One region of the Microbulbifer sp. SE14 genome, then DNA from elsewhere that is predicted to be linked to it. Evidence: predicted binding sites of a transcription regulator. Region 1 holds the regulator's gene; the other holds the start of a gene.
What was found. Region 1 encodes PhoB, which activates phosphate uptake and scavenging genes when phosphate is short. Its sites were predicted from a motif close to TGTCATAAANNTGTAACA; they were not measured.
Positions count from the first base shown of each region.

Region 2: AC6R19_RS16610 (beta-helix domain-containing protein) is a predicted target of PhoB. The motif match lies at 2,153-2,170, and genes of this name have one in related genera.

Region 1 is NZ_JCBAJA010000016.1:88,085-92,288, reverse strand. Features, by position in the region: gene phoR (phosphate regulon sensor histidine kinase PhoR) at 1-787, opposite strand, end outside; gene phoB (phosphate regulon transcriptional regulator PhoB) at 1,020-1,724, opposite strand; gene ubiA (4-hydroxybenzoate octaprenyltransferase) at 1,829-2,707, opposite strand; gene AC6R19_RS12885 (chorismate--pyruvate lyase family protein) at 2,720-3,340, opposite strand; gene AC6R19_RS12880 (dicarboxylate/amino acid:cation symporter) at 3,493-4,204, shown strand, end outside.
Region 2 is NZ_JCBAJA010000025.1:28,513-32,716, forward strand. Features, by position in the region: gene AC6R19_RS16605 (TonB-dependent receptor domain-containing protein) at 1-55, opposite strand, end outside; gene AC6R19_RS16610 (beta-helix domain-containing protein) at 255-1,910, opposite strand; gene AC6R19_RS16615 (DUF1285 domain-containing protein) at 2,331-2,885, opposite strand; gene AC6R19_RS16620 (TetR/AcrR family transcriptional regulator) at 2,916-3,599, opposite strand; gene AC6R19_RS16625 (M9 family metallopeptidase) at 3,951-4,204, shown strand, end outside.

The sequences.
Region 1 (4,204 bases):
CGAGCAGCAGCAGGTCGTTCACCAGGGTCGTCATGCGCGCGGTCTGCTCGCCCATCTGCGCCAGCGGCCGCCGCCAGCTCTGCGGCGCCTGGCCGCTGCCCTCCAAGGTCTCCAGGTAGCCGGCGATCACCGTCAGCGGCGTGCGCAGTTCGTGGGACACATTGGCGACGAAGTCGCGGCGCATCTGCTCCAGGTTGTGCAGGCGGGTGATGTCGCGGACGATCACCAGAGCCTCGTCCTGGCCGTAGCGGGTCACCTCCAGCTGCAGGATGCGCGCGTCGTTACCCGGGGCCGGCAGAGTCAGGGGCCCGCGCGCGTCCCGGCGGTGCATATAGCTGACGAAACCGGGATCGCGCACGAAATTGACCAGCGGCTGGCCGGCGTCGCCGGGCTGCAGCCCCAGTAGTTCACCGGCAGCGGGGTTCCACCAGGCCAGGTTGCCGTCGTCCTCAAGCGCCACTATGCCCTCGCGCAGCGCGCTGGTGCTGTCCTGCACGCGGCGCAGCATCGCGTGCAGCTTCTGCTTCTCGCGCCGGTGGCGGCGCTGCAGGCGATAGAAGTCGTCGGAGATTTCGCCCCAGATGCCAAAGGCGGTGGGGGCGGGGCCGCGGCGGCCGTTGGCCAGCCAGCGGTTGAAGCGGCTCTGCTGCCAGAGTACCCAGCCCAGGTAGACCGCCAGGGCGACGGCCAGGGACAGCAGCCAGTGCCCGCTGGCGAAGCCGAAGATGGTGCAGCCGAGGGCGATCACCAGGAAGCGCGAGAACTCGCCGATACTGCGATCCAGCATAGAGGTGCCGTTCTAGTTTGTAGATGAATAGCACTAAGTTAAGCTGCCGAAGCCTCCGAGTTGGCACGATGCAAGGCCCTGCTGCCGGTGGCCGCCCGGCAAATATTTACCGATGAGGTTTTTTGTCGGGCGGCCACCGGCAGCAGGGCCGATCGGAGTCTTTCACCTGTCGGCACTCGCGGCCTAGCTTAGTGTGTTCAGTTTGTGGACAAGTGCGAATTTGCGCGAAATCTTACACTTTTTCCGCGGTCTGCACAGAAAAGCGGTAGCCGGTGCCGCGCACCGTCTGGATATAGCGGTCGTGGCCGTCCACGGCCAGCGCCTTGCGCAGGCGGCGGATATGCACGTCCACGGTGCGCTCCTCCACATAGACATTGCCGCCCCAGACGTGGTCCAGGAGTTGGGTGCGGGTATAGGCGCGCTCCTGATGGGAGAGGAAGAAGGTCAGCAGTCGGAACTCGGTCGGCCCCATATCTACCGCCTGGCCGTTGATTGTGACCCGGTGGCTGAGGGGGTCCAGCACCAGGCCACCGGCGGTCAGCGGCTCCTCCGGCGCGGCGGGGCCGGCGCGGCGCAACACGGCCTTCAGGCGCGCGACCAGTTCCCGCGGAGAGAAGGGCTTGGTGATATAGTCGTCGGCGCCCGTCTCCAGGCCCTTGATCTTGTGGTCCTCCTCGCCCTTGGCGGTGAGCATGATGATCGGCAGGGCCGAGGTCAATTCATCGCGCTTCAGACGGCGGGCCAGTTCCACGCCGGATACGTCCGGCAGCATCCAGTCCAGCAGTATCAGGTCGGGCTTCTCGTCGATGACCAGGGCGTGGGCCTCCTGGGCGTTCTCCGCTTCGATAACGCGGTAGTCCGCCATCTCCAGCGCCACCCGCAGCATATCGCGCACCGGGGCCTCGTCGTCGACTATCAGGATCGTCTTGCTTTGCATCTGCCTGCCATATCCGCCAGATTCTTTCTGTTTATGGCCGAGGATTTAACGGCATTTTCGTTACAAATATATGACGGGTGTAAAGCGATCCCCAGCATGGTGCGCTAAACGAGCAGGAAGTGGAAGAAAATTCCCGAAAATATCGCCGCACCGACCCAATTGTTACTCAGGAAGGCGCGAAAGCAGGCATCTCTTTCCCTATCCCGCACCAGCCACTGCTGGTATGCAAACAGGGCTGCGGCGGCGGCAAGGCCGGCATGGAAGGCAGTGCCCAACTCGAAACGCTGGCCCACCAGCAGCAGCGCAAACAGCACCATCAGCTGCAGGGCGCCGGTCATGGCCCTGTCCAGCTCGCCGAACAGCACGGCGGTGGACTTGACCCCTATCCTGAGGTCGTCGTCCCGGTCCACCATCGCGTAGAAGGTGTCGTAGGCGACGGTCCACAGCAGATTGGCCGTGTACAGCAGCCAGGCCAGGGGCGGCACCTCACCGGTGGCGGCGAAGGCCATCGGGATGCCCATGCTGAAGGCGGCCCCCAGCACCACCTGTGGCAGGTGGGTGTAGCGCTTGGCGAACGGATAGCAGAAGGCCAGCGCCACCGCCGGCAGCGACAGCAGTACCGTCAGTCTGTTGGTGGTCAGCACCAGCGCAAAGGCGACCAGGCTGAGCCCCGCGAAGAGCGCCAGGGCGCCGCGCGGCGTGACACTGCCAACGGCCAGCGGGCGCGCTGCGGTGCGCTTCACATGGCCGTCGATATGGCGGTCGGCGTAGTCGTTGACGGCGCAGCCGGCGGCGCGCATCAGCAGTACGCCGAGGGTGAAGACCGCAAACAGGTGCAGACCCGGCCAGCCGCCGGCGGCCAGCCACAGGGCGGACCAGGTGGGCCACAGCAGCAACAGCGAACCTATGGGTCTGTCCAGGCGCGCCAGCTGCCAGTAGGGCAGTGCGGCGGGCCAGCGCTGGGATAGTTGTTGGCTGATCACGGCAAACTCTCTTTATATTCTCTCTGCTTGTTCTGTCTCGGCGGCTGCAGTTTTCACCTGCGGCCCCTGCGCGGGGCGGAAAGCACTGAGGAAGGTCTCGGCCACCAGCAGCGGCTTGTCCCGCAGCCAGAAAGTGGAGCGGCGCCCCCAGGCGCTGTCGCCCTCCCCGGCCAGTTGGCCCAGCTGGCAGCGCGGATTGCGGCTCTGCTGGTTCAGCACTATAGGTCCGCGGCGGATATCCGGCTCGCTGAACAGCAGTTCCCCCAGTGGGCGGCTGTCGAGGCTGCGCAAATAGCGGGACCTGCCCTGCAGGCAGCGCTCCGGCAGCACGCTGCGGGCGTAGACCCAGGGCCGGCCGCAGCCGTACAGCAACACCTCCCGCACCAGTGCGCGGCTGCGGTCGCGCAAGTCCAGCGCGCGCCGCTCCTCCAGCCGCGGCTGCTGCCAGCGCTGGCTCAGCACCTGTACGCGAAAGTCGCCACCGGACAGTTGCTTCAGCGCCGCGGTCAGCGAGCCGGGGTGCAGCAGCCAGGGCAGCAGCGCCGGCGGCGGCTGCCGGTGCAGGGATTCCAGTGGCTGGGCCAGCCAGTCGCCATTCGGCTCGAAAGGCGATTCAAAGGGAGATTGGTACAACTGCAACTCCGCGATTTTGCAAAGGGGCATTGTAAATGCGGAATGCGGAATGCGGAATTGGGGGTTGCTCATTCCGCATTCCGCATTCCGCACTCATCATTTGATATAGTGCTCGGCTGCTTTATAACAACGAAACCGAAGAGAGTCTGTCCATGGGTCTCACCACCAGAATCCTGATCGCAATGCTGGCCGGCATTGTCGTCGGTGTACTGTTCAACTTCCTCAATACCAGCCAGCTGCTCGGCAGCGGCGTCACCGGTGCCATCAACAGCTACCTGACCGGGGGGCTGTTCGATATCGCCGGCCGCATCTTTATCGCCTCGCTCAAATTGATGGTGGTGCCGCTGGTGCTGGTGTCGCTGGTGTGCGGCGCCTGCGCCCTGTCCGAAGGGCACCGCATGGGCCCGCTGGCCGGCAAGACACTGGTTCTGTACCTGTTCACCACCGCCGCTGCCATCACCCTGGCCCTGTGCATGGCGCTGATCATCCAGCCGGGTGTGGGTGTGGACGTGGCTCCCGGTGGTGCCTTCGAGCCGAAGGAGTCGCCGCCCCTGTCCGATGTGCTGGTGAACATATTTCCCACCAACCCGGTGGCCGCGATGGCCCAGGGGAATATGCTGCAGATCATCGTGTTTGCGCTGTTGATGGGCTATGCGATTTCCCGCTGCGGCGAGCCGGGCCGGCGCGTTGCCAGTTTCTTCAATGACCTCAACGAAGTCATCCTGCGCATGGTGGGTGTGCTGATGGTCTTCGCTCCCTACGGCGTCTTCGCGCTGCTGGCCAAGACCTTTGCGGAACTGGGTGTGGAATTCATCCTGGACCTGGGCGTGTACTTCCTGGTGGTGCTGGGCACCTTGCTGCTGC
Region 2 (4,204 bases), on a different contig from region 1:
GCCCCTGAACCATTACTTCTTCGATTTGCTGGGCTTGCGGCTGGACATCGTCCATTTCCACTTGAGCCCAAACCTGCGGAGCTATTGTGGAGGCCGTGGCAATAGCCAGTACCAGCGGCGCTCTCTGAAAATTTTCTTTCTTAACCATTACCCAGGCCTCTTGTGTTCCTGTTTATCGCTGCAGTAGAAGCAAAGAGGGCGCCGGCTCCCGTTGCGAAGCGGCGCCCTTGCATCGGGGTTAACCCGCTTGCGACTTACTCAAACCACAGCGGCTGAGCGCGACTGCCTTCATGCAGACCGTAGGTCCAGCCCTGGGTCCAGTCACTGCCGTTTACACTCAGAGCGCCCAAGTAGGCGCGCTCCAGCGGTGAAACGGTCACGCCGGCTTGCGCATCGGCAGCTTCGGTGTAGAAGGCCGGTATTCCGCCCAGCAGCACGAAGCCAGTGTCAGCGTTAATTGTCGGGTCCACTGCACCGGAAATGGCGACGAACTGATTGCCGCTGTTTACGGCCCAGGTCTCCAGATCATCGGCACCAACCGGGCCACCCTTGGTCTTGTCTTCACAGGCGAAGATATTGGACGTGATAGCAACTTCAGTGCCGGTTTCCGCTTCAGCCAGAGTCTCATCACTCTCGACGCGCAGGCAGTAGTTACTGCCCTCCGCACCATTTTCATCGGCATTGAAGGAGGCGACGATCATGGAGTTGGTGATCATCGGATAGATACCTTCGCGGAAACGCCAGCCGGCACCCGGATCATGCGTACCTGCCGCCTGGGCAGAGACGATGCAGGTCAGACCGTCGATCACCGGGCGACTGTTGATACCCTGACCGATGATCTCGGCGCGCCGATCAGTTTTTGTGCCATCCGCCATGTCGTCGTAACTGCCGATGCCATCGGACTCGATACAATGGTTGCCGTCGGCTTCACTCTGGATCACCAGAGCATTGGTGATGCTGCCGCGGTAGCCTTCGTCGATATCGATGGAGTCGTCGCGCACATACAGGGCAACATAGTTCTCTACGTTTACGGCGCCCCCGAAGAACTCGATACCGTCGTCGTAAGTGGAGTAAGCCTGCAGGTTGCGAACGATAGTGCCGCTGCCGACAGCATCGAAAGCGACGCCGTTCAGTTCGTCACCAGCGGCAACCTGGGCACCGGTGTGCTTGACGCGTACGTAGGTCAGCTCACCGGAGCTGTCGGCGTTGTTGTCGCCGCCGTAGTAGGACGCCTCATCGTCGGTGGAACCTTCGGCGGCCACATGGCACTCGCCCGTAAGAGCCAGAGTACCGTCATCCAGATTGCCGGTGTAGGCACACTTGTTGGTGATACCAAAGCCGTTGATCACCATACCGCCCCACTGGGAAACGTCTTCAGCACCCACGGTACCCAGCACGTCGGTTTCGGAAGTAAAGGTGATCGGCGCGGATTCGGTACCGCGGGCAAACAGCTGGGAACCACGGTTAACTACCATGAAGGCGGAGCTGTCCTTAAAGGCGATGGTGGCACCGGCCTGAACTTCCAGTTTCACGCCATCGCCGCCCTTGGCGATGCCAGCCGCTTGCAGCTCCGCATTGCTACCGAAGCTCTCACCCACGAAAAGGCTGCCGTCAAAGATGTGGGCACCGCCGTTTGGCAGGGCCGAAAGGTAGAGATCTTCCGTCAGCGGGTTGGAGGAAGATACGAAGTCGGTGCCGTAGCGGCAGTTGGCGCCTTCCGGAGTACCCTGAACACCAGTGCTTTCAATAGTGGCACAAGAGTTGTTGGTGTCACCGCCCGGGTTGGTTACGGAGTTGTCAGTAGAGTTGTCTACAGTAGTCGGCTCAATATCGATACCACCGCTGTCACAACCAGCCAGCAGAGCGGCGATTGCGGCTGCCAGCAGCAGCTTGTTGTTTACTCGCTTCATAGTTCCCCCTAACGGAAGTTTTGCCTAATAGGTGTAATCGTGGGCAGCTAAAAATCTGTTTTTATGCTTCAGCTGTGCGTCCTGAATTTAAAAACGGATTTCCAGGGTGCCCTGAAACCGTGATTTTCTTGTTCGCCTTGGCGATTCGGACGCGAGGGAGTGTAGGAAGGGAATATTGCGAAATTGTTACTTTAGTGGGGTTTTCCCGAAAATTTTGAAATATGTTTCTGTGCCGACGGATTAATTACATTTTTATTGCAAACAGGTTTCAATTAACGACTGAACGGCAGACAAAGTGCTCAATAAAAACACAGGCCCTTTTTCTTCAACTGAATCTTGGTCGGGAAGTAGGGTGCGCCACGCGCACCATCTGGGGGGAGGCAAGAATAGCTCTTATTGGTGCGCACGGCGCACCCTACGTCAGTAGCTTCCGAGCAGGAACTGCTCGCCGTCGCTGTGGAGCCAGAGTTGTCCGCAGCCCTGCCCGCCCCTCTCCTCGGCCCAGTCCACCAACTGGTAGAAGACCTCGCGGGAAACCCGCGCCTCCAGACCGTTGCGGACTTCTATATAGGGGATCGGCTGGGGCGGATCGCCGAAGGGTTTCAGCTGCCAGGAACGGCCGCTGTCCAGTGGCACTATGTCGCCGGTATTGGTGGTAAACAGCAAGCACTCGCGCCCGGCCTCTTCTCCCCTGGCCACCTGGGTGGCGATAAAGGGCGCATCCTCCACCCGGATGCGCAGCTTCTCCACCGGGGTGACCAGAAAATAGTCATCGCCTTCGCGCTTGAGGATGCTGGCGAAGAGTTTCACCAGGGGCTGGCGCCGTATCTCGGTGCCCTCGTGGATCCAGCGGCCGTCGCGGCGAATGACCAGGTCCATATCCCCGCAGAAGTCCGGATTCCACTTGTGCACGGGCGGGTGGCCGCGGAACTCGCGCTGCAGTTGTTGCAGCTGCGCGAACAGTGTCTCAGCCAAATGAGAAGCCCTCAGCTAAATGATGAACCCTCAGCTAAAGGAGGACGTGCCGGCAGCCTCGCCGCCGGGGCGACCTTCTTCCTGGGAGCGGCGGCCGGAGATGTCGCCGATATGCACACCCACGTCCATGATGAACTCCATCAGCCCCTCGCGATCCTCGATCACGTCGGCGAAGGACTTGGAGTGGTAGAGCTCCACCGCGCCCTGCACCAGGGCCCAGTAGGTGGAGTAGTAGTAGTAGGCGGGCACCTTTTTCAGCACGCCCTGCTCCATACGCCGCTCGAACACCCGGTTCAGGGCCGAGGCGTTGGAGTTGCGGATGGCATGCAGCTCCTCGATCATCTCCGGGGCCAGGTTCAGGGCGATGATCTTCTCCTCCAGGCGCTGGAACAGCCGGTCCTTGGACGGGTCGGCCATACGCGATTCGAAGTAGGCCCGCGCCGGCGCGGTGATATCGCCCTGCTCGGCGGCCGCCAGCGCTGTCTTCAGGCGCTCGGTCAGGGACTTTTCGTAGTCCATCAACAAGCGCATGTAAATTTCTGTTTTTGAAATGAAATGCTTGTAGATGGTGCCCTTGCCGATATCCACCCGCTCGGCGATCTGCTCCACGGTGACCTTTTCCTCGCCGTGCTCCAGCAGCAGTTCCAGCGCGGCATCCAGGATGCGCTGTTCGCGGGCGCGAAAGCGCTGAACCTTCTCTTTTGCCTTGTCCATACTTCCGACCTTATCTATCCGTAAATTTGGAGACTGAAATTGACTATCCATTCATGAATGATAGGCAATTCATCCGGCTTGGGAAAGCAGATAGAGAAACCCATTCCATTTTGCGCCAGATCCCCATCCCTAATTTCCTTCCCCCTTTTGCCGATGGTGTCGCAATAGCCGCCAACCCAATCGATTTGTGACAGATAGATCACAAATATATTGCACGCAATAATTTATTATTGCACTCAAAATTAAATTTAACATAGATCCCGACAGACAAGGAGGTGCCTATAGATCACAAAGTCGACCAATAAATAAGCAACAAAAACCAATCCAACAATAAAGAAGAAGAGAACGGCTATGTCTGTTAACAATAAATCGGTGCTCGGCACCGCAGCCGCTGCACTGCTGGGCCTGGCGTTCCAGGTCGCCAGCGCCCAGGCGCCGCTTCCGGCGCACAACCAGGCCACCGACACAGGGCGCGAAATCATCGCCCCGGTGGAACCCAAATATGAGCCCCGACAACTGCGTACCCTGAGCACCGCACTGCTGGCCGCCTGCGATATGGACGGCTACGCACAGAAAACCGGCCAGGCGCTGGTGGACCATATCCT